DNA from 3 places in the Pseudarthrobacter sp. rb genome. Region 1 is predicted to be linked to each of the others. Evidence: predicted binding sites of a transcription regulator. Region 1 holds the regulator's gene; each other region holds the start of a gene.

Region 1 (10,611 bases):
GGACGGCCTTCACAGGTCGTCCCGCCGTCGTGCTTTAACTCCCCACTGGACGGGCCCGCTCAGGCGGCGGCGCGGCGGCGGCGCTGCTGGAGCGCCAGGCCCACCAGGCAGAGCAGCACGCCGGCGGCGCCGACGGACACGAAGCCGCCGGAGGGACCCATGATGTCGATGAAGACCCCGGCGAGGGGCGAACCGAGCGCAACGCCGGCGGTCAGCGCTGAGCCGTACCAGCCCATGGCCTCCCCGCGCCGTTCCTCCGATACCAGGTCCGCGACCTTCTCGGAGGCCGCGGACAGGACGGGGGCGCAAAGCAGGCCGGGGAGGACGGAGACCAAGGCAAGCGTCCAGGTGTCGTGGGCGAAGGCCATGGGCAGGGTCAGCGCGGCCATGCCCAGCAGCAGGATGACAGGTGGAATGGGCCGGTGCATGGCGCCGTATATCAGGCCGCCCAGCACGGAGGCAGCGCACCAGAAGACAAAGACGATCCCGATTTCGCTCTGGTGGCCGCCGGTTTCCAGGGCCGCGACAATGCCGACGTCGGTGCCGCTGAGGACCATGCCCGCGCCGGCGGCAACGGCGAAGAGTGCCGCGACCGTGGCGGTGAACCAGGCGAAGCCGCCGGCCAGTCTTCCCCGCAGGCCGCTTTGTGCCGCGCTGGTGGCCGCGCCGGCAGGGGCCAGCTCCGCGGCTGCTTCCTGGACATGCACCGGGGCCGTGGAGACGACGGCGACTTCCGCAGCGTGCTGTTCATCTTCCATGCACTCGACTGTTTGGTCCGGGCTGCGGGTGGGCGGGTTGAACCACATGAGGAACAGCCCGGCGAGGGATGTAGCCACGCCCACCACTGTCAGGCCCGCAATAGTGTGGCCGCTGGTGGCTACGACGGCGCCGGCGGCCGGGCCGATCATGAACACGAATTCCGTGGTGATGGCATCCAGGGCGAACGCCGTGCGCCGCTGGTCACCCTCGGCCAGGACACCCAGGGATTGCCGCACCACGCTGAAGATGGGCAGTGTGAGCAGGCCGCCCACGAAGACCAGCGGCAGGAGCCACTGGTACGACACATGGGGCACGATGGACCAGATCACGGTCTCTGAGACGACCGACGGGATGAGGGCGGTCCGCAACCCCACGGTATCCACGCGCCTCCCCCGCCACGGCGCCCCCAGGGCAATCCCGATGGTCATGACGGCCGCTGCAGCGCCGGCTGCGGCGTAGCCCTGGCCCAGGGTGAGGACGATGTGCAGGGTCAGCAGGACCCCTGCGGCTGAATGCGGGATGCGGGCAACCATGCCCACCAGCAGCAGCCGCCGAATCGGCCGGATAGCGAGCAACTCCCGGTAGAGAGCGAAATTCACGAAGCGGTCCTTCAGGGTATTCCGCTGTACCGGCGGGGATCACCCATCCTGCAGCGGTTAATCGGGAGCGCGCCTCAGTTTGATTTCCAGCGAGTCGACGCGCTCCCCAAACAATACATTCCGCGACCACTCCGACTGCAGGCCGGCCACGAGCCCCTGCACACCGGCAGCGTCGAGGCCGTCTTCAAGGTACAGCACCACTTGCAGCTCCGGCCCGGCACCGCCGCCTGGAACCACAGAGCCGTCGGCGGCCCTGGCGGCCACTCCCCTGCCAGGCAGCAGCTCCATGCCGCGGACAGCCGCGAAGCCGGTGGCAACGTTGCCCATCTCGGCGGCCAGCTCCTGGTCACTGTAGGAAGGGGTCCAGCCATGCTGCTTGGCGAGGGCCCAGACACCGGGCCTGCGCACCACGAACGTCACGTCGGCACCCGGATCCAGGACCAGGAGTTCTGCCCCTTCGGCGACGGCCGAGAGCGCCGCCCGCGCGGCATAGACGGCCACCGGCCGGGCCTCGGGATGCCATGCGGACAATGCGGCTGCCGACGTGAAGGCCGGCAGCGCAGTCCGTCCGTCCGCAGCCTTCAGCGTCACCAGCGCCATGTCCGCCTGTTTGTCGGCGTGCAGCCCGTGCTCTGTTTCTGCCTCTTCAGCCAGCTGCGCCACGATGGGAATGAAGACCCGGACCGTGGCCAGTGACGCGACGACATCCGCCTCATCGCCCCGCCCCTCGCGGAGCGCGGCAATGGCGGCGAGGTAGCCGGCGTCGGCCGTTCCGTCGTCATCCTCGAAGTTATGGATCTTCGCGTCCTCACCGGCGAGGCTGCGGCCGGCCCATGGCTGTCCCGCGGAATCCGTGGCACCACCGGCGCCGGCAAGCGCCGCCGCGATGTGTCCGGGCAGGTGGCGGGCGGGAGGGCTTACCGGTTCTTCGGAGCTGGGCATGGCGGGGCTGCTTTCCCCGCGCCTAGCGGCGGCCGGCGACGTCGAGGGCCTCGGGCAGCGTGAAGGCTCCGGCGTAGAGGGCCTTGCCCACAATGGCGCCTTCGACGCCCAGGGGAACCAACGAGCGGAGGACCTTGAGGTCGTCCAGGCTGGAGATGCCGCCGGAGGCCACCACGGGCTTGCCGGTCTTCTCCACCATCTGGCGCAGGAGTTCAACGTTCGGGCCCTGCAGGGTGCCGTCCTTGGTCACATCGGTCACCACGTAGCGGGCGCAGCCGGCCTCTTCGAGGCGGCCCAGCACGTCCCACAGGTCTCCACCCTCCTTCGTCCAGCCGCGGCCGGCCAGGGTGGTCCCCCGGACGTCAAGGCCGACGGCGATCTTGTCGCCGAAGCGCTCGATGGCCCGGGCAGTCCACTCCGGGTTTTCGAGTGCTGCGGTCCCGAGGTTGACGCGTGCGACGCCCAAATCGAGGGCTGCTTCCAGCGTTTCGTCATCGCGGAGTCCGCCCGAGAGCTCCACCTTGATGTCCAGCCGGCCCACCACCTCGCGGAGCAGGTCGGCGTTGGAGCCGCGCCCAAACGCTGCGTCAAGGTCCACCAGGTGAACCCACTCGGCACCCTGCTGCTGCCAGTTCAGCGCCGCTTCGAGGGGGGTTCCGTAGCTGGTTTCGCTGCCCGCCTCGCCCTGGACCAGCCGGACGGCCTGGCCGTTGACGACGTCGACGGCAGGCAGCAGTTCAAGTACCGGCAGGTCATGTGCGGTGGTCATACTCATCCTCGGTGTTGGTTCTTCGGTTTCGGGCAAAGGCGATTGGAATTCGGCGCGTTCAGGCAGTGCCGCAGAGCCCCTGGATCAGCCGGCCGGCAGCGTGAGCAGGTAGGCGGCGACCAGCGACATTGCGGCCAGGACATAAAAGGCCACCAGGGTCCAGAGGGGCTTGCGCTGCTGCCGGAACGAGATGCCGCCGCCAATCAGCAGGCCGGCGAGGCCCGTCAGGAGTACGGGCCACATCTAGGCGTCACTGCCGGCGTCGGCCGCCGGGGCGCCAGAGTCAGCGGCGGCCGGCTTGCGCAGGCCTTCGACCCAGTTGTGCAGGAGCCGCGCGCCGGCATCGCCGGACTTTTCGGGGTGGAACTGGGTGGCGCAGAGCGGGCCGTTTTCAACGGCGGCGATGAACGGTCCGCCGTGCTCGGACCAGGTAACCAGGGGCGGCGCCATCCGAGGCTGGATGACGTCGAAGTTCCATTCCTGCACGCCGTAGGAGTGCACGAAGTAGAACCGTTCGTTTTCCACGCCGGCAAAGAGTTTCGAGCCTTCGGGGACCTTGACGGTGTTCCAGCCCATGTGCGGAACAACTTCGGCGGGGAGGGCCTCCACCTTGCCGGGCCATTCGCCGATGCCCTGGGCTTCGGTACCGTGTTCAACCCCGGCCTCGAACAGGACCTGCAGGCCCACGCAGATACCAAGGACCGGGCGGCCGCCCGCCACGCGGCGGCCGATGAGCCGGATGCCGTCCACGGCCTTGAGCTCGCGCATCACGGTCTCGAACGCGCCGACGCCTGGCACCACCAGGCCGTCCGCGTTCAGCACATCTTCCGGCTTCGAGCTCAGGATCACTTCCGCGCCGGCACGTTGCAGGGCGCGCACGGCCGACCGGACGTTCCCGGACCCGTAGTCCAGCACCGTGACCGTGGGCTTACCTTCCGGCGACGGCAGCCTGCGCGACACCGACGGGTCGATGACTGCCCCGTCCTTCAGGACCTGCCCGCTCACAGCGCACCCTTGGTGGACGGGATGCCTTCAACCCGCGGATCCGGTTCAACGGCGGCGCGCAGGGCACGGGCAAAGGCCTTGAACTGTGCCTCGACGATGTGGTGCGGGTCCCGGCCGGCGATCACGTTCATGTGCAGGCAGATGCCGGCGTGCAGGGTGATGGCCTCGAAAACGTGACGGGTCAAGGACCCTGTGAAGTGGCCGCCGATCAGGTGGTATTCCTGGCCCGCCGGCTCACCCCCGTGCACCAGGTACGGGCGGCCGGAGACATCCACCACTGCGTTGGCAAGCGCTTCATCGAGCGGCACGGTGGCCTCACCGAACCGTCGGATTCCTGCCTTGTTGCCCAGGGCAGTCCGCAGGACCTCGCCGAAGGTGATGGCGACGTCCTCCACGGTGTGGTGGACGTCGATGTGGGTATCTCCGGTGGCCTTGACCGTCATGTCGATCAGCGAGTGCTTGCACAGGGCGGTCAGCATGTGGTCGTAGAACGGCACCGAGGTATCGATGTCCGATACGCCCGTTCCGTCGAGGTTGATCTCCACGAGTACGGAGGACTCGCTGGTGGCACGCTCCATGCGGGCGGTCCGGGCAGCAGCCGTATTCGATCCGGTTGGACTCATGGTGAAGGATCCTTAGTGCGAGAAGGAGTGGTTCAAGGCGACCAGCGCCGCAGTATCAAGTCTAGGCGTGAAGCGCGGCGTGGCCGGCAAGGATGCGTTCCAGGGACGTGAGGAAGGCTGTGGTTTCCGCCTCAGTGCCTGCGGTGACCCGGAGGTGGCCGGGGATGCCCACGTCCCTGATGAGCACGCCCGCGTCCAGCAGTTCCTGCCAGACCTGGTGCGGATTTTCCAGGCCGCCAAAGAACACGTAGTTGGAGTCCGACGCGGCGGGCTTGAGGCCCATCCTGGTCAGTTCGGCCACGATGCGGTCCCGCTGCTTCTTGATGTCTTCGACGTCGGCCATGAGCGCTTCGCGGTGCTCAAGTGCTGCCAGGGCGGTGGCCTGGGTGATGGCGGACAGGTGGTACGGCAGGCGGACCAGCCGCAGGGCATCGGTGACCTCGGGTGCAGCGGCCATGTAACCGAGCCGGGCACCCGCCAGGGCGAACGCCTTGCTCATGGTGCGGGACACGATGAGCCGCTCACGGCCGGGCAGGAGCTTCAGGGCACTGGGAGTTCCGTCGTGCGCGAACTCGTGGTACGCCTCATCGACGATGACGATGGCCTGGCTGTCGGCACCGGCGTCATAGACGGCCTCCACGACGTCCAGCCCAAGTCCCGTCCCGGTGGGGTTGTTGGGCGAGCAGAGGAACACGATGTTCGGCTGCAGTTCCTTGACCTGGCGGGCGGCCGACTCCGCGCTGAGGTCATAGCCCTCCGCGCGTTCCCCGGTGATGTACTGCGTGTCTGTTCCGCTGGCCAGCAGGGGGTACATGGAGTACGTGGGCGGGAAACCGAGTGCGGTGCGGCCCGGACCGCCAAAGGCCTGGAGGATCTGCTGGAGGACTTCATTGGAACCATTGGCGGCCCACAGGTTGGTTTCATCGAGCCCATGCCCGAGGTATTCGGCCAAGGCCTTCCGGAGCGCGGTGAACTCACGGTCCGGATAACGGTTCAGGCCCGCAGCGGCCTCCGTCACAGCGGCACTGATGGCGGCGCGCACGTCGGCGGGAACACCATGGGTGTTTTCATTGACGTTCAGCAGGATGGGGACGTCCAGTTGGGGCGCCCCGTATGGGGTCAGGCCGCGGAGGTTGCTGCGGAGGGGAAGCCGGTTCAGACGTTCTAGCTGGTCGTTCACCTGAACAGTTTAGTTGCCGCGGCAACGACCGGAAAATGTGACGGTTCCTGTTCGCCCTCGGCATGTCCCGCGGCCGCCCGCTTCACGTGAGGCGCCAGCGCAGGCAGCGGGCCCTGGCAGCCGGCGGAGGCGGCAGATCCAGCGGCTGCGGACAATCAGTGGGTGGGGACGAAGAGCTGCTGGCCCGGAAGAACGGTGCCCGCGGCAAGGTTGTTGAGCTGGACGATGTCCGCCACGACGTCCCGGGCGTCCCGGTCCGGAGCGACGGCGCCCGCAATGGCCCACAGCGACTGGCCGGACTGCACGGTCACCGTGACGGTGGGCGTCACCGCAAGGTCGGCGGCCGAGTCCGACGCCTTGGCCGGGGAGTGGAAGAGGCCCGAAAGCGACAGCAGGAGTACAGCCAGGAGCACGAGCGGAACTCCGATCAGGACGATCCTCCCCCGGCGGGTCAGCCGCAGGGGCGCGGACGAAGGTGAAACCTGGTGAAGAGATAAAGCTGACATGAACTAAGCCCTCCTGGACTTGCCGTGCTGCCCGGGTGTCCGCCCGCTGCTGCCTTGCCGTTCATACGCGCCGGGACTTCTCCCGGCCGCGTATTCGAATGGCGCATCTGCTGGTTAGAACACATGTTCGAACTTTGCTTGTTAAGTTTTAGCACCTATCAACGAACAATGTCGAGACTCGCTAGAACAAATGTTTGAAAAAGCAATGTGGCTGGCCTAGTTTTGAAACCACAGAACAACCACCACTGAAGTTGAACAGCAGGGTCTGACAATGACAGTGGGAGTCCTTCCGGCGGCACTGTGGAACAGCGGCACACGGAAGATCCGGCGGCAAGCGAAAGGCATTGGCGAATATGGCAGCAGCAGCCGCCGGGGGCAGGACCGCCCCGCAATCCAAGAGGACAGCCAAGGGGCTGACCCCTCGGCAGAAAAAGATCCTCGAGACCATCCAGCGCTCGGTCAATGAGAACGGGTATCCGCCCTCCATGCGCGAGATCGGCGATACCGTCGGCCTTGCGAGCCTGTCCAGCGTGACCCACCAGCTTTCCCAGTTGGAGAAGCTGGGTTACCTGCGCCGCGACCCCAAGCGGCCGCGCGCCATGGAAGTGCTGATGCCGCTCACGCTGGACGGCGGGGGCAAAGGCGCCGGTGCGTCTCCTGCGCCGCAGGCTGCGGGCGGGGGCGCCACGGTCACCGAACTGCCTACCGCACTGGATACGGCCATGGTTCCTTTGGTGGGCCGGATTGCCGCCGGCGGGCCCATCCTCGCCGAACAGCTCGTGGAGGATGTCATGCCGCTGCCCCGCCAGCTGGTGGGCCAGGGCGAACTTTTCATGCTCAAAGTGGCTGGCGACTCCATGGTGGACGCCGCCATTTGCGATGGTGACTGGGTGGTGGTGAGGCGCCAGGCTGACGCGGCCAATGGGGACATTGTTGCTGCCCTGCTGGACGACGAGGCGACCGTGAAGACGTTCCGCCAGCGCGACGGCCACACGTGGCTGCTCCCCCAGAACACGCAGTACGAACCTATCCTGGGCGACCACGCCACCATCATGGGCAAGGTCGTCTCGGTCCTGCGTTCCCTCTAGCCTGCGCACGCCTGCGCGGCATCCGCGCAGGCGTTGTCCGGCAGTCCGTCAGGAAGCGTCGGCACCAAGCCGGTTGAGCGCGGCCAGCGCCTTGGCGCGGTCGGTGGTGGCCCAGAACGGGGGCAGCGCACCGCGCAGGAATCCTGCATAGCGTTCGGTGGCCAGCCGTGAGTCCAGGACGGCCACCACGCCTTTGTCCCCGGTAGACCTGATCAGGCGCCCGGCACCCTGGGCGAGCCGGATGGCCGCGTGGGTGGCGGAAACGGACATGAAGCCGTTTCCCCCTGCCTGCGCCACGGCACGCGAACGCGCCGTCACCAGGGGATCGTCCGGCCGTGGGAAGGGTATGCGGTCTATGACCACCAGCCGGCAGGATCCTCCGGGAACGTCGACGCCCTGCCATAGGGACATAGTGCCGAAGAGGCAGGTGTCCGGTTCGTCGGCGAATTGCTTGACCAAGGCGGTCATGGTCGACTCGCCCTGGCAGAGAACAGTCATATTGAGCTTGGGCCGGAGGGCGTCGGCGGCCTCTTCGGCCGCCCGCCGCGAGGAGAACAGGCACAGGGCGCCCCCGCCTGATGCCTTGATGAGTGCTTCGAGTTCTGACAGCGCTTCCTGTGACACGCCGCGGCCGGGCTTGGGCAGGTGGCCGGCGACGTAGAGGATGCCCTGCTTGGGATAGTCGAAGGGCGAGCCAACATCCACGCCCGTCCAGCTGGGGGCCCCGTCGCCTACCAGGCCCAGTCCCCCGGCCGCCGGTTCAAAGGCGGAGCCGATGGCCAGGGTGGCAGAGGTCAGCACGACGGTGTGGTCTGCGAAGAGTCCCTCCCGCAGCCTGCCGGCGACGGACAGCGGGGCTATGTTGATCAGCACCGGCGCACTGTCATCGGGCTGTGAGTATCCCTGGCCGGGATCGAAGGTGCTGGCGCGGGAGAACCACACCACTTCGCGGTTCTCGCGTGCAGCAATGAGCCTTTCGCAGAGTTCCAGGATGAGCATCAGCCGGGAACGCGCCAGCTGCCGCCCGCCGTCGGCTGTGGTGTTGCTGTCCCCTTTGGAATCGGACAACGCGGCCCGGCACGCTTCACGCAACTGGTCCACGCAGTCGAGCTGTTCATCGTTCAGCCCGTTGGGAAGCAGGCCGTTCGGTGCGCCGGCAAGGGCCAGTTCCAGGTTGGCAGCTGCGGCGTTCAGGGCGTCAACGGTGATGGCGGTATGTTTCCGGGCACCCGAAGCGGCAGCGTGGACCATAGCCACGGACAACTGTCCGGACACGGCGCCAGTGACCCGGTCCTGCAGTTCGTGCGCTTCGTCCACCACCACGACGTCGTATTCGGGCAGGACGGCAAGTCCCTCGAACGCGCTGACGGCCAGCATGGCGTGGTTGGTGACCACCACATCGGCCTCGGCTGCGTCTTGCCGGGCGAGTTCGCTGAAGCATTCGGCGGCCATCGGGCATTTCTGTGCCCCCAGGCATTCCATCGACGTCACGGAAACCTGGCGCCAGGCGCGGTCGGTCACGCCGGGCAGGAGCTCGTCCCTGTCGCCGGTGGTTGTCTTTTCGGCCCATTCGCGGAGCCGTACCACTTCCTTGCCGAGCTGCGACGATGGTCCGCCCACCGAAGCAGCGAAATGTGGAACGCTGGTGTCCTCTCCCAGGGAGAAGAGCTGCCCTTCCGATGGTTCCTCTGACGGGAAACCGCCTTCAAGCTTGTGGCGGCAAACGTAGTTGGACCGCCCCTTGACCAAGGCAACCTTGACCGGCCGGTCCAGTGCCGGCGTGATGTTCTTCAGGAGCCTGGGCAGGTCCCTGCCCACAATCTGGGTCTGGAGTGCCAGCGTGGCCGTGGACACCAGGGCCGGCTTGTTGCTTTCCAGGGCATGGGCGATAAGCGGTACCAGGTAGGCGAGCGATTTGCCGGTGCCGGTGCCTGCCTGGACCAACAGGTGGTTGCCGGTTTCGATGGCCCGGGCCACCTGGCGGGCCATTTCGTGTTGTCCGGTGCGGCTTTGTCCGCCCATGCCGGCGACGGCGCGGTCGAGCAGTTCAATAACGAACTGCTCGCCCGCCGTCTGCGCAGCTTCGCCGGCAGCAGGGTCAGTCATTGACGACGAATGGTTCCAGTTCAGACGCGAGGCCCTCACGGACCATCACGGCAGCCCTGGTGCCTGCCTCAACGTGGTCCAGGCTGAGGATTTCGGCGTCGGACTCGTGGAGCTTGCTGAGCAGGTCCCCGCGGTCGTACGGAATGAGCAGCTCCATCTTGACGGATGGCCGGGGAATGGACTCACTGATGGCCTTCAGCAGCTCCGGAATGCCCTCCCCCGTCCGGGCGGAGACCACCACGTGCCGCGGCTCGCGCTGCTTCAGCCGCTCCACCACGAAGGGGTCGGCTGCATCGGCCTTGTTCAGGACGATGATTTCGGGCACCTTGCGGGCATCGACTTCGCTGAAGACTTTCCGGACCGCTGCGATCTGCCCTTCGGGGTCGGGATGCGAAACGTCCACCACGTGCAGGATCAGGTCCGAGTCGGCGACCTCTTCGAGGGTGGAACGGAAGGCTTCCACCAACTGTGTGGGCAGCGACCGGACGAATCCGACGGTGTCGGCCAGGGTGTACCCCAGGCCGTCGGCGGTTTCGGCCTTGCGGACAGTGGGATCCAGCGTGGCGAACAGCGCGTTTTCCACGAGGACACCTGCGTCCGTGAGCCGGTTGAGCAGCGAGGATTTGCCGGCGTTGGTGTACCCGGCGATTGCTACCGAGGGCACTTCGTTACGACGGCGGTTGGCCCGTTTGGTCTCCCGAGCGGGCTTCATGGCGGCAATTTCGCGCCGCAGCTTTGCCATGCGGGTACGGATCCGGCGCCGGTCCAGTTCGATCTTGGTCTCACCGGGGCCACGGGAGCCCATGCCGGCAGCAGCGCCGCCCACCTGGCCACCAGCCTGGCGGGACATCGACTCGCCCCAGCCGCGCAGGCGGGGAAGCAGGTATTCCAGCTGTGCCAGTTCCACCTGGGCTTTGCCCTCGCGGCTCTTCGCATGCTGGGCGAAGATATCCAGGATCAGGGCCGTGCGGTCGATGACCTTGACCTTGACGATGTCTTCAAGGCCGCGGCGCTGGGAAGGTGCCAGTTCGGCG
Region 2 (10,611 bases), on a different contig from region 1:
ACCCGCATCAGTTGTGGCGCGGCGGCCGGTCAGGCGGCCAGGCGGCTCTTGACCTCGGCGGCGGACGGGTTGGTGGCGGCGGTGCCGTCCGGGAAGAGGACCGTTGGGACGGTGCGGTTGCCACCGTTCAGCTGCTCCACGAGTTCAGCCGTGCCGTCCACCTCTTCGATGTTGATTTCGGTGTAGCCGATGCCCTGGGCATCCAGCTGCTTCTTGAGCCGGTTGCAGTAGCCGCACCAGGTGGTGGAAAACATGGTGATGGTGCCTGATTCGGGAGTGAAGTCCACAGGGATCTCCTATACGTCGCTTGAAAGGTTTCCTTACTGTCAACCCTAGCGTGGCCGCCGGTATTCCCCGGTCCCGGGCGCTGCTGCGGTGCCTGGATGACAGTTTGTGGCGGGCGGTGGCAAGCTGGTGCCATGTGTGGACGCTACGTAATGGCACGGGCCGTGGGGGATCTCCTGGCCGAGTTCGACGCCGAGCTGGAGGACGAGGTCACCATCCCGCCGTCCTGGAACGTGGCACCCACGGATGCCGTCCCCATTGTGCTGGAGCGGCTGGTGGAAGACAGCGCTGCGCCCCGGCAGGTCCGCCAGCTGCACGTTGCGCGGTGGGGCCTGGTCCCGTCCTGGGCAAAGGATCCCGGGATCGGCTCCCGCATGATCAATGCACGGAGCGAATCCGTGCTGGAGAAGCCGGCCTTCCGGAAGGCTGTGCAGTCCCGCCGCTGTGCCGTGCCCGCCGACGGCTACTACGAATGGAAGCAGGGCCCGGGAAAGTCGAAGCAGCCCTACTACGTGCACCCGGGCGGGGAACGCGGGCTGGTTTTCGCCGGTCTCTATGAGTGGTGGAAGGACCCGTCAGTGCCGGAGGGGGAGCCCGGACGCTGGCTGCTGTCCACGTCGATCCTCACGGCTGACACCCCGCCGCCGGGGACTGAATCCACCATCTTCGGGAAACTGACCGAGCTGCATGACAGAGTGCCGCTCCCCATGGACAAGGCCACGATGGAGGCCTGGCTGGACCCGCAGGCTGATGATGCCGCCGCATTGGTTGACCTGGTGCGGTCGGGGGTCAAGGACGCGGCAGCCGACTGGCACGTGGAATCCGTGGGCAAGGAAGTGGGCAATGTCCGTAACAACGGCCCGGAACTGATCCGCCCGGTGGAAGCCCTGTTCTAGCAGCCTCCGCCTGGCCGGTACCCGTCAGACGGTGACCGTGCCGGCGTCGTCCACTGCCCAGGTGGGATTGTACGCCACTTCCCAGCGGAACCCGTCAGGGTCGGCAAAATATCCTGCGTAGCCTCCCCATGCCTTGGTGACGGGCTCGGCAACGATGGCAGCACCGGCAGCCGCGGCCTGTTCCATGACGCTGTCCACTTCCTGCGGGCTTGCCAGGTTGTGGCTGAGCGTGATGCCGGGGACGCCGGCGGGAGGACTGGTGCCGGCTTCGGCCTGCATCTGGGTGCTGTCCCAGAGGGAGAGCACCAGCCCATGGTTCACCTGGATGAACAGGACTTCCCCGGCAACCTCGCGGTGGACGGGCCAGCCAAGGCCGTCAACGTAGAAGGCGCGCGAGGCCTCGACGCTGCGGACACCGAGGGAGATAAAGTCGACTCTGGGCTCCATGCTTCGATACTGTCAGATGATGGCGACAATTCAAGGAAACGATAGGGATGCCCGGGCCGACAGGGAACAGCTCGCTGCCGTCCGGGTTGCTGTTGACGAGGTGGATGAGCAGATTGTCACCCTCATCGCCCGCCGCGAACGGCTGATCAGGATCGCCGGCACGCTGAAGGGTGATGACGCCGAGGTGCGCGCCCCGGGCCGGGTGGAGCGGATCATTGAACACGTGCGGGCTGCTGCCGAGAAAAAAGACATTGACCCGGACATCGTGGAGTCAACCTACCGGGCCATGATCTCCGCGTTCATTGAACTTGAACTGCGGATCCATAAAGAAAACAGCTGAGGAAGCTTAGGGCGCTTCCTCCACCGGCACCCCGTGCTGGAACTCCCGTCCGTCCGCCTCGCTGAAGGCGGACAGGACGTGCCCCTGCCCGAGCCCGTTCAACGCCGTCAGGGGAAAGCTGCCGGTGATGCTGCTCTGTGAGTGGGTGACTCCGGACAGGTCGTAATCCTCCTCGATTCCCTGGTCCCGGTTGAACGCGTAGCAGGCGATGGCCTCCCCGTTCATGAACTCAATGCACAGCCGGCGCTGTGCCGAATAATCCGGCGAGGCCCCCATCAACCCCACCACGTAGGCACCGGATACCGGAATGGTGCCGTCGATATCGAATGTGGCGACCAGGGTGGAGTCCTCGGTCTTGATGCTGGCCTGCTTCAGGAGTGCGTCATCGGTACTCATGCCAACATCCTGCTCCCTGCCGCACCCCCCGTCCACCCCCGCCTATGTTTTGATGCCATCCCGGCGTAGACTGGTTTTATTCGAATACATATTCGAATACCCGTTTGGGGAAAATCTTTGGGGAGGTGCACATGGGCATGTTCAGCGAGTCTGTTGACGTGGTGTGCACCGAAGCCGGACAACCGGAAACGTTGACCTGGGCAGGTGCTTCCTACACCGTCTGCGCCGAACCCCTCCGGTGGTACGAACGCCGGCAATGGTGGGCGGAAGACAGCAAGGCCCCGCTGGGAAGCGGACCGGGCGTGGTGGATCACGAAATCTGGCGCGTGCAGGTGCTGCCTGCCCGGGTGGCCTCCAGTCCCTCAGCGCCGGAAGATGCGGCCGGCGCTGAGCCCCTCACCCTTGACCTGACCCGCCATATCCGCAGCAACCGCTGGCGGCTGCTGCGGATCCATGACGCCCTCCGCCACAGAACAGCATGACCAGTCCAGCATGAGCTTCACCCACCTTCACGTTTCCACGGCGTTCAGCGCCCATTACGGTGTTTCCTGGCCGGAGGAACTGGCCATGGCTGCCGCAGCCGACGGCGCCACAGCTCTTGCCTGTACAGACCGGGACGGCCTCTACGGAACCATCAAGCACCTCAAGGCCTGCATGGCCGCGGGCATCGACCCCATTGTGGGGGTGGACCTTGCAGTGTTTGACGACGACGGTGATCACCGAACGCAGGTGGCAGGCAGGGTGGTGGTGCTGGCCCGCGGCCAAAACAACGGTGCCGGATACCGTGCGCTGTGCCGGCTGGTCTCCGACGCCCACGCAAGGACCTCGGGGAAAGCCGGGGGAGCGGTGCCCGCTGCTGTCACCCGTGCCGAACTGGCTTCCCGCACCCTTGACCCCCAAACCCTTAAGCCGGTGCTCACCGTATTGCTCGGCCCTGATTCGGATGTGGGCCGTGCCATGGGCGGACGGCGCTACCTGCGGCCCCGGACCCTTTTCAAGCAGTGGCTTGACGCAATGCCCGCCGGAACCGTGGTGGCTGAAATAGTCTCCCAACTCAGCGCACCTGGTACCCCGTTGAGCACGGCGCACGCTGTGCGCATGCTCAGGCTCGCCGAGGAACACCAGGTGCCGGCAGTACTCGCCAATGCGGTGAGGTACTGCGCTGCGGACGGAGCACCAACCGCTGACGTCCTGGATTCTGCCCGGACATTGAAGTCCCTGCCCGAACTGGCAGGGGAACCCCTCCTGCAACCCACTGGCCAGGGGTGGCTGAAAACCCCGGCGCAGATGCTGGGGATAGGCAAGGAGATCATTTCAGCGGCCGGTTATGGTGCCGCCGACCTCAAGCAGCTGATGACCCAAACGGAGGCGCTCGCCGATCTCTGCCGGATCGACCCCACCTCGGACATGGGATGGAAACAGCCCGTGGTGCCCGAAGCATCCGTTATTGGCATCAGCCAGGATCCGCACGCTGAACTCATCCAGCGCTGCCATGCAGGAATCGGCCGGCGGTTCCCGGGAGCCACTGGCAACGCGGAGAAGGAGATCCTGGCCCGCCTGGGCCATGAGCTGGGGATCATCCACAACCTGGGCTTCTCCTCATACTTCCTGACTGTTGCCGAGGTGTCCCGGATGATCCAGGACATGGGGGTCAGGGCGGCAGCAAGAGGGTCGGGAGCATCCAGCCTGGTCAATTACCTGATCGACGTCAGCCATGTGAATCCCCTCCAGCACGACCTGATATTTGAACGTTTCCTCTCCAACGACCGCGCCACCCTTCCGGACATCGACATCGACGTCGAAAGCGCTGAACGCCACAACGTCTACCACCGGATCTTCGAACGCTTCGGCTCTGAACGGGTAACCCTGATGAGCATGCAGAACGGATACCGCGCCCGCGGTGCCGTGCGCGACGCCGGTCTGGCACTGGGCATGGACGACGACGAGGTGGGGGAGATCGCCAAGCAGCTTTGGCGGTTCTCTGCACGAAAATTCCGGGAAGCACTGCAGGAAAAACCGGAACTGCGTGAGTTTGCCGGCCGGGTGGAACAACGCGACGCCCATGGAAACCAGCAACTGGACCTGCTGGTGGACCTGACCGAACGGCTCGACCGGCTGCCCCGCCACATCTCCATGCACCCGTGCGGCGTCATCCTGGGTGATGCAACCCTCCTGGACCGTACCCCGGTACAGCCAAGCGGTCTTGGACTGCCCATGAGCCAGTTCGATAAACATGACATGGACCCCATGGGCATGCTCAAACTCGATGTCCTCGGTGTCCGCATGCAAAGCGCCATGGCGTTCGCGGTCCGGGAGATCATCAGGATCCATCCCTCCAAGGAGGAAGTGGTCAAGGCAGGGAACCACCCTGCGGGGCCGGAAGGTTCCGGCCCCGACTACATTGCCGCCAACGGCCGGATAGACCTCAACGCCGTCCCCCTCGACGACGAAGCCACCTATGAGCTGATCAGGAGCACGCATACCCTTGGCTGCTTCCAGATCGAATCACCCGGTCAGCGGGAGCTGATCGGCAAAATGGCGCCGCGGGAGTTCAACGACCTCATCATCGATATTTCACTGTTCCGCCCGGGACCGATGAAATCGGACATGGTGCGGCCCTTCCTGGAACACCGGCACGGGTTCGCCCCTGAGGTTTACCCGCACCCTGACCTCAAGCCGGTGCTGCAGGAAACCCACGGGGTCACCGTCTTCCACGAGCAGATCCTGAAAACCCTCCACGTCATGACCGGCTGCGGCCTGGCAAAAGCCGACGAATTCCGCCGGGCACTCAGCAGCGAGGCCGGAGAAGCGCAGGTGGAGGAGTACTTCCGGCGCCATGCAAAAGCCAAGGGGTACACCCCCGAGGTGGTGGACAAGGTGTGGGGGACGTTGAAGTCCTTTGCCAGCTTCGGATTCTGCAAAGCCCACGGGGCTGCTTTCGCCGTCCCCACCTACCAGTCCGCCTGGCTCAAGACACACCACCCCGAAGCCTTCCTTGCAGGCTTATGGGAGCACGACCCCGGCATGTACCCCAAACGGCTGCTGGTGGCAGAAGCCCGCCGGCTGGGCATTCCCATCCTTCCCCTGGACATAAACCGCAGCAAAGCCGAGTACCGGGTGGAGCGGATCGGGACAGGCAGGGACGCCGGCAGGCTGGGAATCAGGCTCAGCCTGAACGGGATTTACGGTCTGTCTGCTGCTGAACTGAAGCGGGTTGTCGCCGGCCAGCCCTATGACTCACTGGCGGATCTCCGGACGCGCTCGCGGCTCAGCAAGCCAAGCATCCGGCGCCTTGCGCAGCTTGGGGCTTTTGATTCCCTCCACCGCGAAGCCGGAGGCACCGCCAACCGAGCGGACCTGGTGCACCATTTGCAGCAGCTTCAATCAGCCAATGGCGCGCGGAAAGGCGTGGAGGTGCTGGAGGGACAGTTGTCCCTTCCCCTGGGCGACGTCGAACTGCGCAACATCAAACCTGGACTTCCAGCCCCCACGGTGGTGGACAACGTCAGGGCGGAACTGGATCTGATGGCCGTCGATGTCAGTTCCCATCTGATGGACAGCCACAGGCCCCTGCTGGAAAGGCTGGGTGTCACCACTGCCGATAAACTCCTCAGCCTGCGCAACGGGACCGAAGTGCTGGTGGCAGGGGTGCGGGTGGCCACCCAGACTCCTCCCATGCGCGGCGGCAGGCGGGTGGTGTTCATCAGCATCGACGACGGCACCGGCTGCGTGGATTCGGTCTTCTTCCACGAGGCCCAGGAAAACGCTGGCCCGCTTCTGTTTGGAACCCGCCTGCTGCTGATCCGCGGGACCACCCGAAGGACCGGTCCGCGGGGCATCAGCATCAGTGCGAGCATGGCCTGGGACCTGGGCAAGACGGACAGTTTGCCCTTGCCGGAGTCGATCGGCGGGTACGCCGGGGTGTCCAGCCCGGAGGCCTTCGCCGATGGGCCGCATCCCCTCGATGGCATCAGCAGGACGTTGGCGATCACCGGGTTCAATGGGTGACCGCGGTTCCGCACCCCCCGTGTGCCGCGTTGGTCGGCCCATACCGGAACCGATAGCATTGACGGTGGCTGGCTGTGGTCCCCGTATGCCACAAGCTATGAAGCCTCAACTTTGAATAGGAGACACCCGTGTCAGATGCCCAGCAGATCACCCTTCTCGTCGATGGCGAAGAGACCAAGGTGACTACCGGGACAACCGGTGCGGAACTCTTCTTTGAGCGCCGTGACGTTGTTGTTGCCCGCGTCAACGGCGAGCTGAAGGACCTGGACCAGGAACTTCCGGAAGGCGCCGAGGTGGAAGGCGTCACCATTGATTCCCCCGACGGCCTGAACGTCCTGCGGCACTCCACTGCCCACGTCATGGCCCAGGCCGTGCAGCAGCTGCGTCCCGATGCCAAGCTCGGCATCGGCCCCTACATCACCGACGGCTTCTACTTCGACTTCGATGTTGCCGAGCCGTTCACTCCCGAGGACCTCAAGACCCTCGAAAAGATGATGCAGAAGATCATCAACCAGAACCAGAAGTTTGTCCGTCGCGTGGTCAATGAGGACGAGGCCCGCGAAGCCATGAAGAACGAGCCCTACAAGCTCGAGCTCCTGGGCAAAAAGAACGAAGCCGCCGAAGCCGGGGAAGGCGTGAACGTTGAAGTCGGCGCCGGGGACATCACCATCTACGACAACGTGGAACGCAAGGAAGGCACCACCGTCTGGTGCGACCTCTGCCGCGGCCCCCACCTGCCCAACACCAAGATGATCTCCAACGCCTTCGCGCTGACCCGTTCGTCGTCGGCCTACTGGCTGGGCAACCAGAAGAACCAGCAGCTGCAGCGTATCTACGGCACCGCCTGGCCCACCAAGGACGCCCTGAAGGCCTACCAGGAGCGCATTGCCGAGGCCGAGCGCCGCGACCACCGCAAGCTCGGTTCGGAGCTGGACCTCTTCTCCTTCCCGGACGAGCTGGGCTCCGGCCTGCCGGTCTTCCACCCCAAGGGCGGCATCATCCGCAAGGAGATGGAGGACTACTCGCGCCAGCGGCACGTCGAAGCCGGCTACGAGTTCGTCTACACCCCGCACATCACCAAGGGCCACCTGTACGAGGTCTCCGGGCACCTGGACTGGTACAAGGACGGCATGTTCCCCGCCATGCGGGTGGATGAGGAACTCAACGCCGACGGCAGCATTCGAAAGCCGGCGCAGGATTACTACCTGAAGCCGATGAACTGCCCCATGCACAACCTCATCTTCCGCTCCCGCGGCCGGTCCTACCGCGAGCTGCCGCTGCGGCTGTTCGAATTCGGCTCCGTGTACCGGTACGAGAAGTCCGGTGTGGTCCACGGCCTCACCCGTGTCCGGGGCATGACACAGGACGACGCCCACATCTACTGCACCCGCGAGCAGATGAAGGACGAACTCACCAAGACCCTCACCTTCGTCCTGGACCTGCTCAAGGACTACGGGCTGAACGACTTCTACCTCGAGCTGTCCACCAAGGACCCCGAGAAGTACGTCGGCGACGACGCCACCTGGGAGGAAGCCACCAGGACCCTCGCCGAGGTAGCCCAGGAGTCCGGACTGGAGCTGGTGCCCGATCCAGGCGGAGCAGCCTTCTACGGTCCCAAGATTTCCGTGCAGGCCAAGGACGCCCTGGGGCGTACCTGGCAGATGTCCACCATCCAGCTGGACTTCAACCTGCCCGAACGCTTCGAGCTGGAATTCCAGGCAGCCGACGGCAGCCGCCAGCGTCCCGTCATGATCCACCGCGCGCTCTTCGGATCGGTGGAGCGCTTCATGGGCGTCCTCACCGAGCACTACGCCGGGGCGTTCCCCGCGTGGCTGGCTCCGGTCCAGGTGGTAGGCATCCCCGTGGCGGAGGCGTTCAACGATTACATGTTCGACGTCGTCGGCCAGCTCAAGGCGGCGGGCATCCGCGCCGAGGTGGATACGTCCTCGGACCGCTTCCCCAAGAAGATCCGCACCGCCAGCAAGGACAAGATCCCGTTCGTGCTGATCGCGGGCGGCGACGACGCAGAGGCGGGCGCTGTTTCGTTCCGCTTCCGGGACGGTAGCCAGGACAACGGTGTGCCCGTCGCGGAAGCGGTCAAGCGAATCACCGAAGCCGTCCGCAACCGGACCAGCTAGCCGAACGGAAACAGCACAGTGCAGGAGAACACAGGCGCAGGATATCCAGGCGATGCCGGCGTTACCGACGACTTTGCCCTCGCCGGTGTCCCGGACGCCTTCCAGCGCCTGTGGACTCCGCACCGTATGGCCTACATCAAAGGCGGCCAGCACCAGTTCAAGAACGAGAACGACTGCCCGTTCTGCGTAGGCCCCGGCCGCACTGACGAAGAGGCGCTCATCGTCTACCGCGGTCGGACCTGCTATGTGGTGCTGAACCTGTTCCCCTACAATCCGGGCCACCTGCTGGTCTGCCCCTACCGGCACATTCCGGACTACACGGACCTCACGGTTGAAGAAACAGCGGAGTTCGCCGAGCTGACCCAGACGGCCATGCGGGTCCTGCGGAAAGTATCCAATCCCGGCGGCTTCAACCTGGGCATGAACCAGGGCGTGGTGGGCGGTGCAGGTATCTCCGCGCACCTGCACCAGCACATTGTTCCGCGCTGGGGTGGCGACGGTAATTTCTTCCCCATCATCGCCCAGACCAAAGCCATCACCCAGACCCTTGATGAGGTCCGGCAACAGGTGGCTGAGGCCTGGCCCGGGGAGTCGGATGCTGAATAGGCATGCCCGCGGCTTCTTCACCGCGCTGTTTACCCCACTGGCCCGCTGGCTCCTGAAAATTGGCGTCTCCCCGGACGCGGTCACCATCCTCGGAACCGCGGGTGTCGCCGCAGGAGCCCTCATCTTCTACCCCCTGGGTCAACTCTTTTGGGGGACCGTCTTCATCACCGCGTTCATCTTCTCCGACGTCCTGGACGGCATCATGGCGCGGATGCAGGACATCAAGAGCCGATGGGGAAACTTCCTCGACTCCACGCTGGACCGGGTCGCCGACGGCGCACTCTTCGCCGGCGTGTCCGTATGGTTCTTCACCGGCGGAAACAACACCGCCATCGCCGTCAGCGCGCTGCTGTGCCTGGTCCTGGGCATGGTTGTCTCCTACGCCAGGGCCAAGGCCGAGTCGCTCGGGTTCACCGCCAATGTCGGGATCGCAGAACGGGCCGAACGCCTGGTCTCCGTGCTGGTGGTCACCGGTCTGACCGGTTTGGGACTGCCAACCGTGGTGCTCCTGGTCACCCTGGTCCTCCTGGCCGCGGCGAGCCTCGTCACCGTCGTGCAACGCGTGGTTTCCGTGCGCCGGCAGGCACTGGCGGAACCCACGCCCGCTGATTAAGCATGATTAAGCTGGCCGCGCGGCGGGGGACTAGTATATAAGTGCCCGGTCAAGCGACCCGGCAACCCGTGCGTGCACCTCCGGCAGCTGCCGCCGCATGCCCGGCGAAGATCATCTGTCTACCCATAGGGGTTTTTGTGTCTACACCTGATGTAAGCAACGAGGCCGGTTCGTCCGCGAACAGCGTCACGGGCAGCAACCGCGTGAAGCGTGGCATGGCCGAGATGCTCAAGGGCGGCGTCATCATGGACGTCGTCAACGTCGAGCAGGCCCGCATCGCCGAAGACGCCGGTGCCGTGGCAGTCATGGCGCTGGAGCGTGTTCCGGCCGATATCCGCGCCCAGGGCGGCGTGTCCCGCATGTCCGATCCCGACATGATCGACCAGATCATTGACGCCGTGTCCATCCCTGTGATGGCCAAGGCCCGGATCGGCCACTTCGTGGAAGCCCAGGTCCTGCAGTCCCTCGGTGTCGACTACATCGACGAGTCCGAGGTCCTGACCCCGGCCGACTACGTCAACCACATCGACAAGTGGAACTTCAAGGTTCCCTTCGTCTGCGGTGCGACCAACCTCGGTGAGGCCCTGCGCCGCATCAACGAGGGCGCGGCCATGATCCGCTCCAAGGGCGAGGCCGGCACCGGCGACGTCTCCAACGCCACCGGGCACATGCGCAAGATCCGCTCGGAGATCGCCAAGCTTTCCTCCCTGCCCGAGGACGAGCTGTACGTTGCCGCCAAGGAACTGCAGGCCCCGTACGAACTCGTCAAGGAAGTTGCCGCTGCCGGCAAGCTTCCTGTGGTCCTCTTCACCGCAGGCGGCATCGCCACCCCCGCTGACGCTGCCATGATGATGCAGCTCGGCGCCGACGGCGTCTTCGTCG
Region 3 (10,611 bases), on a different contig from region 1:
GTGAGCAGGAAGTCGTACCTGCCGTCCGCCGCGCACGCTTCCGCCAGCCCGTCCGGGTCCCACATCTCGCCCAGGAACAGGCCCAGGTTGGGGATGGCGATCTGGTGCAGCGGCTGGAACGCGCCGTCGAATTCATTTGGGCGGACCTCGAAGCCCCAGGTGTCGGTGGCGATTCCGGCGATCTCACTCTTGTGCAGCCACGGCGCGGTGCTGAACGACAGGCCGGGGGCGGACCCGCCGGCGTAGTCGCCCCAGCCGTCACGGCGTACCCGGGAGTACTGCCCGGTACGGATCACCACGATGTCGCCCCGGCGCACTTCGGAACTGGGGCCTTGGAGCCCGATGGTCCGCTGGAGGTGTTCCGGGGTGATAGCAAAACCGTCCGGCAGCTCGCCGTCGTCCCGTCCCAGGTCAGGACCCAGCGCGCGGCCCACGTCGAGCAGCACACCCCGGGTGGCGATCTTGGCTGCCGCAGTCTCGATCCCGGTCACCAGGTCGCCTTCCGAGGTGACCACATCTCCCGCGGCGCGGCCGTTCCAGGCCTTGCCCTGGTCGAAGATGTGGCCCAGGCCGTCCCACTGGGTGGAGCACTGCAGCGGCATGGCGATGACGTCGTCCGCGCCGCCGAAGCCGTGCGGGAAGCCCTGGTTGCCGCGCTCGGCGTCCACTCCGGTGTCCGTCATGGTGTGGACGGGATTCGTGCGGCGGCGCCAGCCTTTTTGTGGTCCGTTGGTGTCGAACGGCTGGGACAGCGAGAACGCCTCGCCGGTCTTCACCAGGGCCGCTGCTTCGATCCGCTTGCCGGTGTCGATGAAGTTCAGGGTGCCCAGGACGTCATCGTGGCCCCAGCGGCCCCAGTTGTTGTGGGCCACTGCCATGGCGCGGATGCTGCCGAGCGGGTCTTCACGCCGGACAACCGGGGAATCGGTTGATTCCCCGGTGCCGGTTGCTGTGTCCTGGGTGGTCACGGCTTGCTGCTTTCGGTGGGAGTTTCGTCTTTGCAGTGGATGAGCTGGGTGCCCAGTCCGGTGATGGTGCCCTCCATGACGTCGCCGTCCTGGAGGAGCCGGCCCCAGTGCTGGCCGTTGCCGGCCGGGCTGCCCGTCAGGACCAGGTCCCCCGGGCGCAGCGGCATGATCTGGGAGGCTTCGCTGACCAGCTTGGCCACGCCGAAGATCATGTCGGACGTGGATTCGTCCTGCATGGCCTTCCCGTTGAGCCTGAGCGTCACCTGGACGTCCTGGGGGTCGCCGAAGAACTTGTCGGGCACCAGCAGCGGGCCGGTGGGCAGGAACCCGGGAGCGTTCTTGGCGCGGTACCAGTCCGAGCCGATGGCCGGCATGTCCTTGCGGAAGACGTACTCGCGGGTGGTGATGTCGTTGACCATGGTGTAGCCAAAGACATGGTCCAGCGCTTCTTCGGGGGTGACCCGGAAGGCCGTCTTCCCGATCACGGCCGCCAGTTCCAGCTCCCAGTCGTGGGACTTCGAGTAGGACGGGAGGGTGAGGTCATCGGTAGCGGACGCGACCGCCGTCGGAAGTCCGATGAAGAAGTACGGCGTGCCCTGGCCCGCGCGCCTATCCATCATGGCCGCCGTCGTGGCGCGCACCTCCTCGGCGTCCTCCCCAGGTTCGCGGTGCGCGACGGCCAGGTCGATGACGTGCTTGCGGTAGTTCGCGCCGGTCTGCAGGATCTGGGCCGGTTCCACTGGGGCAAGGACCTCGACGTCGGCCAGCGCCAGGCCGGTGTCCTCACCCGCGGAGGCGGCCAGGGAGTCCAGCTGGCTTTCGGTGGCGTCCCAATGCTCGATCAGGGAGTTGATCTCCCCGTCCAGCGGCAGGACACGGTTATTGACCAGCAGGCCTGCCCGGGCCTTGCTGTCCCCGGCTTCCTGGAACCGGATGAGCGAATAGGTTGCTTCAGACATGGCGCGTTAGCCCCGGCCGTGCTTGGCGTAGGGGTTCAGGAGGGCTTCCTTCATTTCGGGGGAGGCGCCTTCCTCGGTGGCGGTGAAGCCTTCGGCCGGCGGGAAGGACTCGGTCATGGAATGCGGCATGGCGCCGTTCTTGTAGAAGTTGTTCGAACCTTCGGACGGCTTCCAGGTGTTGGCCTCCCAGTCCGGGACATAGTTGCGGTAGCCGCCGGAGTTCAGCTCGACGCGCAGCCCTGACGGCTCACGGAAGTACAGGAAATTCTGCTCGCCCACGCCGTGGATGGAGGGGCCGTACTCCATCGGGGTGCCGTGTTCCATCATGACGTCCGCGGTGCGGAGCAGGTCCTCGGTGGTGTCCACCCAGAAGGCGATGTGGTTGACGCGGCCCGGGCGGCCGGAGGTGTCAGCCACCACGCCCAGGTCGTGGGACTTTTCATTGGTGGTGAGGACGGAGAAGACCGTGATGGGGGCTTCGTCCAGGTCCACGAAGGCCATGACGCGGAATCCGAGGGCCTCGTTGTACCACTTGGCGAAGCCGCGCACGTCGGAGCAGGCCACAGTGACGTGGTCCAGGAAACGGGGTGCGGCGGCGTGGCTGCTGCGGCGCTCCGGGCGGTCCGGGTAGGTGGACTCGAAGCCCGGCCCGGCCACGAACTTGTCCACCTCGTAGAAGAGGCGCATGTGGTGGCCATAGGGGCCGATGAACTCGTAGGCCTTGCCAAAGCCGTGGCCGCCGGCGCTCCAGGAGCCCTGCACGCCGGTCGCTTCGATGCGCTGTGCCGCGGCTTCGAGAGCTTCCTGCGAGTTGGTGCGCCACGCCATCCGGCCCAGGGAGGCTTCGGGGCCTTCGGTGATGACCAGGCTGTAGCGGTAGTAGTCGCCCCAGCAGCGGAGGTAGACGTTGCCGTCCGCGCGGTCGATGATTCGCATGCCGAACTTGTCCTCGTAGAACCGGGCCGAGGCTTCGACGTCCGGGCTGGTGATCTCGAGGTGGGCAAGATGGGAGAGGGGAGTTTCCACGGTGAAGTCCTTCTGGTTACTGGCTGCGGGTCGGTCGGTGCAGGTCCTGGTATCCACTGTGAAGTACTTCATATATTTGGGGAAGACGAGCTTTTCGATATCAGCTATTCGCCGCGCTTATGTCCGCCTGGTCCTAGAGTTGCGGGACGCAGGGCCCGCTGCCCAGCATGGCCAGCCCGGCGAGGTCACCCGCAGCGAAGTTCCTGACGCCCATGTTTTCCGCATACATCAGTTGCGTCGGATCATTGACGTGGTCCAGGCCCAGCACGTGTCCGAGTTCGTGCATGATGATGGCGCGCACCTCCGCCGCGCCGTCCGGGCGGCCGGCGATGATGCCGGCAAGGTCCGGGGCATCAAGGCGCACCTGGCCGGCTTCGAGGACCAGCGGCTGCCCGGCCGCCTCCACATAACCGCTCCCGCCAAGGCCGGCAACATTCCCTGCAAGGCCCGGCGTTTCCACGGGCGTTGACCAGGCGATGAGTACCGGTACCCACCGCTTTCCGTAGCGGTCCGGCTGGAAGGCAGACCGGTCATCCGACGGCGCTTCCGTGGTGGGTCCGTCATAGACAAACTGCAGGCCGGAGGCCTGGGAGACTGCTGCCACTGCTTCCCGGACCAGGACATCGCCACCCGGCAGCGCATTGTCCGGCCGGACAACGTAATGGACCGGGCGGCACGGATCGTACGCGACCAGCCGCTGGCCCTCTTTCGGCGACTCCTGCAGCACAAAGGCGGTGGAGCCCGTGCTGGCGGGTGGTGTGCCCAGGGGTGCCGAGGCTGCCTCATACCCGGGCGGCGGCATTTTCGCCCCGGGCAGGTAGGGGGCTGCGGCGGGAAGAACCACACGGTCGAAGAGCGTCGGCGTGAAGTACAGGCAGACCACCAGGGCGATCCCAAGGACGGTCCGCAACTGGACTGTCCGCGACGGGGTGGTCCGCTTCGACCGGGACCCTTGTCTTCCCGCCCTGCTCCGGAACTTTTTCCGGCGCCGGTGAGGGGCTTCAGCACCGCGCCAGGGCGAAGGAGCCTCTGCCCTGCCGTACGCTTCATCGATGGCCCATTGCGGGATACGTCCACTGGGGGAGCGCCGGACGTTTGGCGGGGCGAACCCGCCAGGCATGTCCCGATGAGAATTATCGTCATTCCCGAAGCCGTGCACCGGCACCCCCTGATTCCTGCCGCCCGCCGCCGGTCAACCCTCCCAGCCTAGGGGCGTGCTGCCCGGCCTTGCCGCGGGAAAGGCGCAGGATTTAAGCAAGAAAGGCGGCCGCGCCGGATGCATGCCGCTCCGGGGCCGAAGAGGGCCGGCGGCCACATCGATTGCTCCGTAGATGCCGTTATGAGAGGTCAAAAGGGCATTTACGGAGCAATCGATGAGGCTTTACTCCTTGCCGAGTCCTGCGGCGGAGGTCTTTCCGTTCGAGACGCTGTTGAGGGCGCGCAGGTCGAAGATGCCGTTGATGTCGGCCTGCTTGGTGGTGCCCGCGGTGACGCCGTCAGCGAGGAGCTTCTGGTAGGTTCCAGCCAGCGGGTCGACGGTGAAGACGATGTTCTTCAGGGAGCGGTCGATGACATCCGCCTTCAGTTCGGCGCCGGCTGCTTCCTTGAGGGCTGCATTGATGACGGTGGCCTTGTCGCCGGCTGGAGCGCTGTTTAGCCATTCGACCGACTTCGCGTGGCCCTTCAGGAGTGCCTTGACGGTGTCCGGGTGGTCTGCCGCGAACTTCTGGTTCACGATCAGGATGGTGGTGGGGAACTCGCCCGGCTTGCCGGACAGCGAACCGTCCCAAAGGTCCTTTTCATCCACCAGCACCTTCGCGCCGGCATTCAGCACCAGGCGTGACGCCCACGGCTCAGGCAACCACGCGCCGTCGAGCTTTCCGTCCTGGAACAGCTTGAGGGTCTGGGCATTCTCCGTGGGGTTGATGGCCACGTCACCACTGCCGTCCACGCTGGTCTTGTACCCGTGGGCGGAGAGCCAGGCGCGCAAGGCCACGTCCTGGGTGCCGCCCAGCTGCGGGGAGGCGAGCGTCCTGCCCCTGAGGTCGGCGGCGGAGGTGATTTCCGGCTTGACCACCAGCTGCGCCCCGCCTGCTGCGGCGCCGGCGATGATGTTGATTGACTGGCCCTGGCTCTTCACGAAGGAGTTGATGGCCGGGTTCGGCCCGATGTAGGTGGCGTCGATGGCCCCTGCGTTCAGGGCTTCGATTGCCGCGGGGCCGGCGTTGAACACCTGGGTGCTGAGCTTGGTGCTGCCGAGTTCGTCCTGGATGAAGCCTTTGCTGACGCCCACGAGGGCCGGGGCATGCGTGACGTTTCCAAAGTAGCCGAGCTTCAGTTCGGCCGCGGGGTTGCCTGACGGGGCAGCCTCCTGCGAGGCTGCCGGTGTCCCGCTGTTCACGGCGGACGCGACGGCGGCGCCCCCACCGATGAGGGCCAGGACGGCTGCGGCGATTCCGATCTTCAGGCCAACCGGGCGTGTGGGCTTGGCTGGCTGCCCGGCGACGATGCGGGTGGAGCCGTGCTGGTCTTCCGGACTCTTGTCCTGCTGGTTTGCCATGGGGAAATCCTTTGCTGGGGCGGATGCTGAGACGAGATTACGGAGCGCCCGGCGGCCCCACAATCAATCCCGTAGCGGGCGTTCACGCGGCGACGCGAACGCTCAACGCGGCGTAGTGCGGCGTCAAAAATCGTCGTGCGGGGACTCTGTTCGGAGGTCCGGCGGAGGGGGCTGTTCGCACCCGGGACGCAACGGCGGCCTTGAATGCCCATCAGCAGGTGCGGGCCGTGATTCGCGTGCTGCATTGGTGGGTACGTGCACGGCATGGGGATTTTGTAAAACTAATCAAGGAGACTCTCATGTTGCTTTGGATTGCCATCATCATCGCCGTTCTCTGGCTTCTCGGATTGCTCGCGAACATTGGCGGCGGCCTGATCCACATCCTGTTGGTTGTCGCAGTGGTGGTCCTGATCTTCCACTTCGTCCGTGGCAGGTCCCGCGTCTAGCAACCCCGCGTCCCCGCCGCCGGCCCAGCGTCCGGCGGCGGGAACCGGCGGCCCAGGCCGCCTTGAACCGTCACGCCGCCGTGAACCCCTCAGGGCGGCGAGACCCCTCACGCCGCCTTGACCAAAGGAAGCTCGTCCCAGTGCGTTGTATAGCGGGGCGAGCGCATGTCCCGTTTCATGGTCCAGTCCAGCCCGGACTTGATGCCCGCGTGCCCCAGCCCGATGGTGCCCCGCCCGAAGCGGCGGCTCACATCCTCAAGCAGCGGCCCGATGCCGCGTTCCTCATGCCGGTTCTCGAAAGGCTCCAGGGGCGGCTGGTTTCCCGTGGGCCGCAGGTCGGTGAGCATCAGGCCCGCCTTGGCGTATTTGAGTCCGTCCCGGATGCTGGGCAGCAGCGCGTGCGCCGCCCTGGTGAGCAGCAGCGGATCCGCCGTAGGCATTGGCAGCGGGACGCATACCGATGGGTACGCCTGTTCGTGGTCCCGGAAGGGGGACGTGGCAGCAAACGCCGTCAGGACCTTTGCCTGCAGCCCGTGATTTGAGAGCCTGGCGCTCGCCTGCTGCCCGTAGATGCTGAGCACCTCCCGAAGTCCGGCGGCGGTGGTCACAGGGGTGGCGAAAGAGCGGGAAAAGATCAGCTGGTCGCGGCCGATGCGCTCTTCTTCCATGGGAATGCAGGGGGTGCCCCGCAGTTCCAGGACCGTGCGCATCAGCACCACCGAGAACTTATCCCTGATCATTACCGGATCCGCCCTGACAAGGTCCTGGACAGTGAAGATTCCCAGCACATTGAGCCGCTTTGTCAGCCGTCCGGCAATGCCCCAGATCTCATCGACAGGCAGCCGGGCCATCAAACCCTCCCGCACGTCAGCCGGAACGGACTCCCACAGGCAGACTCCGCCAAAGGCGGGATTGTTCTTGGCCCATTTATTGCAGAGTTTTGCCAGGGTTTTGGTGGGGGCGATGCCAACGCACACGGGAACCCCCACATGCCGCCGGACTGCCTCTTTCATCCTCCGGCCAAGGGCCAGCAGCTCATCCGGGGCGCCCTTGACGCCCAGAAAGGCCTCGTCGATGCTGTAGACCTCCAGCCAGGCGGAGTACCTGCCCAGCAGTTCCATCACGCGGGAACTGATGTCGCCGTACAGCTCATAGTTGCTGGATTTTGCCACCAGGCCCCACTCCTTGGCCCGGGGTGCGAGTTTGAACCACGGTTCGCCGGTGGCGATGCCCAGTGCCTTCGCCTCCGGGGAGCGGGTCACGGCGCAGCCGTCATTGTTGGACAGCACCACCAGGGGGCGCCCTTCCAGGGAGGGGTCGAAGGCGCGCTCGGCGGAGGCGTAGAAGCAGTTGACGTCCACGTGCGCGATCTGCGGCATCTGCCGCATGTGGACTGGTTTAGCCATGCTGTTCCCCAGGGACGGGCAGCTCAGACATGGTGCAGGCACCTGGTAGCGACGCCCCAGATGGTCAGCTCGGAAAGTGCCGGCACGTGGATGTCCGGGTATTTGCGGTTCTCCGCCTGCAGCACCACGCCAGTGCGGGTGATGCGCAGGCGCTTGACCGTCAGTTCGCCGTCCAGGACGGCGATCACCACGGACCCGTCCCTGGGCTCAAGGGCACGGTTGACAATCAGTTCGTCCCCGTCGCTGATGCCGGCACCCTCCATGGAATCCCCCGTCACCCGGACCACGAAGGTGCTGGTGATGTCCTTGATCAGGTGCGCGTTCAGGTCGATCCGGCCGTCGAAGTAGTCCTGTGCCGGGGATGGAAAGCCCGCCGCCACCGCCACCGGCGAAATCAGCACCGAGAACAACGAGGCGCCCGCGTCTATCACGCGGGGACCGACAATAACGCCCACAACACACCTTTATTCGAAAATATGTTCGATAGTTTCAGTGTAGACCCGAGGGCTGACAACGGGCACTCTCTGACGCCGGATAAGTTGCAGGGCCGGGGACTAGACTCGGGTCAAAGCGAGCTCTGGGGGAAGCGATGCGGATGCGTTTAGCAAGATGTTGGTTCGTTGCAGGTGTGCTGGCCGTTCCGCTGGCCGGATGTGAGTACGCCGGTCCAGCGGACACCGTAACCAAATCCCATGCCCAGCCCGGCAGCGGGCAAAAGCCATCCTTCGAGGAAAACGCCGGGCAGGTGGCACGCCTGCTCCAGGCGTCTGCGGATGAACCCGGCTTGCCGACCGACGAGGAACCGTCAGGGGAACTTTCGATTGTTCTCGCTCCCGGTGACTACGTGGTCAAGGGCGCATGTGCGGGCGTTCATGGCGTTAAGGTGTCCATTGTTCAAGGCGAAAAACCGCCGCTGACAGTTCCCTACACGTGCGACTCCGTCCTGGAGCGGTTCATCCGGCACACGGGCGGCCCGATCACCGTCAGCGCCGTTGCGCCCGTCGATAAGCCCGCCGCCGCCGGTGTGCTGCTCCAGCCGAACACTGATCCGCGCGCTTCGGAGTTGGAGGACTTGTCGCAGTGGGCAGCCCAACAGCTGCAACCCTGGCTGCCGGGTGAGTTGGGCGGATACGCAGGCTCAAGTTCCGCCATTGGCCAGGGAATATCGGCCGATCCGGGCAGCTACGAAGTGCGGTTCCTCTGTGAAGGAGCGCCTGAGGCTGAGTTTTCAGTGTCCAGCCCGGCGGGGGCAGAAGTTTTGGCTCCGGCGAGCGTCCCTTGCAACGGCGACGTCTTTAGGGCCCCGGTGGAGTTGCGGACCAAGGGGGCAGACTTCACCATGGCCCCAAGTAACGGGGTCAAGAGCCGCTATGCCTTCCGGCTCGTCCCGGCACCGTAGATAGCCCAACTCGAGGGAGCTGGACGGGATGCCGCCGAGCTTACGCACGGCTCCTGTCCGTGGAATCGGCGCACGGGAGCCAACCGCCCACGTAGACTTGCAGGATGCGGTTGGTAGCAAGCGATATTGACGGAACGATCCTCGGACACGACGGAAAAATCAGTGACCGCACCATCCGTGCCTTCCACGCCTGCCGGGATGCCGGCGTCGAACTGGTGTTTGTGACCGGCCGCCCGCCCCGCTGGCTGCACCCGCTGGAGGAACAGCTGGGCCACACCGGCCGCGTGATCTGCTCCAATGGTGCCGTGGTCTGGGACCTCGAGGCGGACCGCCTGGTCTCCGCCCGCACGCTGGCCATCGAGACCGTCCTGGAAGCCCGGCGCATCATCAAAACTCTCCGCCCGGCTGCGCTGTTCGCCGCGGAAACGCTTACCGGATTCCACCTGGAACCCGGCTTCATAGAAAACGAGTCCAGCGAACTGCTCGCCGAATTCACCCCGGCGCCGCTCAAGCAAACACTCACGGACGATGACTCCGTGGTCAAGTTCCTCGCCATTGTCCGCGACGGCACCCCGGACGACTTCCTCGCCGAGGTGGCGCCCGCCGTCGAACACCTGGCCGCCACCACCCACTCCTCTCCGGGCGTTGCCATGCTGGAACTGTCGCTTCCCGGCGTGAACAAGGCCGTCACGCTTGCTGAATACGCAGGCGCGCTGGGCATCGACGCCGCAGACGTAGTGGCCTTCGGTGACATGCCCAACGACATCGAGATGCTCCGCTGGGCCGGTCACGGGTACGCGATGGCCAGCGGTCATCCGGAAGCCATCCGCGCGGCCGGGCAGCAAGCGCCGCATTTTGACGACGACGGCGTGGCCCAGGTTTTGGAGGCCCGGCTCGCTGCCTTGGGCGTCCAGTTTTCCTGACGCCCGGGCCACCCCGGACCCGGCACCCCCATTTTCACAGCTTGCGCTCACCTGGCGTTTACCTTCCCTCCGTAGCGTGAAGCGTGGAGGGCAGGCGCCCTCCCGCCGGCTCGAAGGGGGCAACCATGGCACGAAACGTCAGGCAGCACGCGGCCGATGCGCCGCAGCGCAAAGCAACGCCCGCTCCGCACTGGAAGCAGCTGCGCCAGGGTGACCGGGTCCGGGTCCTGTTCGCGCCCGGTTTCGAGGCGGGCGGCGTGGTGGACACGGTCACGGCGGACCACACCGCGGTGTGGGTCCACCTGGACGCCGGCCGCGGGCGGACCCTGCTGCACTGCGGCGACGGCGTGGACATCCTTCCCTGCGGAGAGACCGCCTGCCTGGACTGACGGCGGTTCCGGGCGCGGGTGGGGCGGTAGGCTCGCAGTGTGATCCTGCCTTTCTTTGAGCACCCTGACGACGCCGGGCGGCAGCTTCCCATCGCCATGGCGCACCGCGGATTCTCGGCTGAGGGCCTGGAAAACTCCATGGCCGCGTTCCGCGCCGGCGTCGACCTCGGCTTCCGCTACCTCGAAACGGATGTGCACACCACGGCGGACGGCGTGCTGCTGCTCTTCCACGACGAAACGCTGGACCGGGTCACCGACGGCAGGGGCCGGGTGGCGGAACTTCCGGCCGCGGACGTGGCCAAGGCGCGGATCAACGGCCGCGAGCCCATCCCCACGTTCGACGAACTGGTCACCCAGCTTCCCGAAGCGCGGCTGAATCTCGACATAAAGGACTGGGGTTCGGTCCGCAGCACCGCTGCCGCGGTCGAGCGGCACCAGGTGCACCACCGCGTCCTGGTGACCAGCTTTTCGGACCGCCGGCGGCGCGCGGTGCTGAAACTGCTCAGCCGGCCTGTGGCTTCGTCCGCCGGAGTGG

The links. Region 1 encodes LexA, which represses DNA repair genes until DNA is damaged. Its sites were predicted from a motif close to TCGAACANNTGTTCGA; they were not measured.
Region 2: the regulator LexA is predicted to act here: its motif matches at 2,445-2,460, upstream of ACWRN3_RS04440 (DUF6504 family protein).
Region 3: the regulator LexA is predicted to act here: its motif matches at 7,834-7,849, upstream of ACWRN3_RS16160 (LexA family protein).

Annotation. Positions count from the first base shown of each region.
Region 1 is NZ_JBWJAR010000001.1:557,603-568,213, reverse strand. Features, by position in the region: gene ACWRN3_RS02520 (MFS transporter) at 60-1,358, opposite strand; gene ACWRN3_RS02515 (SseB family protein) at 1,416-2,300, opposite strand; gene priA (bifunctional 1-(5-phosphoribosyl)-5-((5-phosphoribosylamino)methylideneamino)imidazole-4-carboxamide isomerase/phosphoribosylanthranilate isomerase PriA) at 2,323-3,069, opposite strand; gene ACWRN3_RS02505 (hypothetical protein) at 3,154-3,312, opposite strand; gene hisH (imidazole glycerol phosphate synthase subunit HisH) at 3,313-4,074, opposite strand; gene hisB (imidazoleglycerol-phosphate dehydratase HisB) at 4,071-4,697, opposite strand; gene ACWRN3_RS02490 (histidinol-phosphate transaminase) at 4,759-5,877, opposite strand; gene ACWRN3_RS02485 (LysM peptidoglycan-binding domain-containing protein) at 6,033-6,383, opposite strand; gene lexA (transcriptional repressor LexA) at 6,737-7,471, shown strand; gene ACWRN3_RS02475 (ATP-dependent DNA helicase) at 7,520-9,577, opposite strand; gene hflX (GTPase HflX) at 9,570-10,611, opposite strand, start outside.
Region 2 is NZ_JBWJAR010000002.1:372,331-382,941, reverse strand. Features, by position in the region: gene ACWRN3_RS04470 (lipoate--protein ligase family protein) at 1-1, shown strand, start outside; gene ACWRN3_RS04465 (mycoredoxin) at 30-287, opposite strand; gene ACWRN3_RS04460 (SOS response-associated peptidase) at 420-1,181, shown strand; gene ACWRN3_RS04455 (VOC family protein) at 1,206-1,628, opposite strand; gene ACWRN3_RS04450 (chorismate mutase) at 1,645-1,968, shown strand; gene ACWRN3_RS04445 (hypothetical protein) at 1,975-2,364, opposite strand; gene ACWRN3_RS04440 (DUF6504 family protein) at 2,496-2,846, shown strand; gene ACWRN3_RS04435 (DNA polymerase III subunit alpha) at 2,857-6,372, shown strand; gene thrS (threonine--tRNA ligase) at 6,501-8,510, shown strand; gene ACWRN3_RS04425 (HIT family protein) at 8,529-9,116, shown strand; gene pgsA (phosphatidylinositol phosphate synthase) at 9,106-9,729, shown strand; gene pdxS (pyridoxal 5'-phosphate synthase lyase subunit PdxS) at 9,867-10,611, shown strand, end outside.
Region 3 is NZ_JBWJAR010000013.1:493-11,103, reverse strand. Features, by position in the region: gene ACWRN3_RS16195 (cyclase family protein) at 1-968, opposite strand, end outside; gene ACWRN3_RS16190 (fumarylacetoacetate hydrolase family protein) at 965-1,927, opposite strand; gene ACWRN3_RS16185 (VOC family protein) at 1,934-2,953, opposite strand; gene ACWRN3_RS16180 (matrixin family metalloprotease) at 3,087-3,863, opposite strand; gene ACWRN3_RS16175 (ABC transporter substrate-binding protein) at 4,335-5,513, opposite strand; gene ACWRN3_RS16170 (lmo0937 family membrane protein) at 5,813-5,959, shown strand; gene ACWRN3_RS16165 (Y-family DNA polymerase) at 6,067-7,365, opposite strand; gene ACWRN3_RS16160 (LexA family protein) at 7,389-7,820, opposite strand; gene ACWRN3_RS16155 (hypothetical protein) at 7,961-8,764, shown strand; gene ACWRN3_RS16150 (HAD family hydrolase) at 8,869-9,687, shown strand; gene ACWRN3_RS16145 (hypothetical protein) at 9,813-10,076, shown strand; gene ACWRN3_RS16140 (glycerophosphodiester phosphodiesterase family protein) at 10,116-10,611, shown strand, end outside.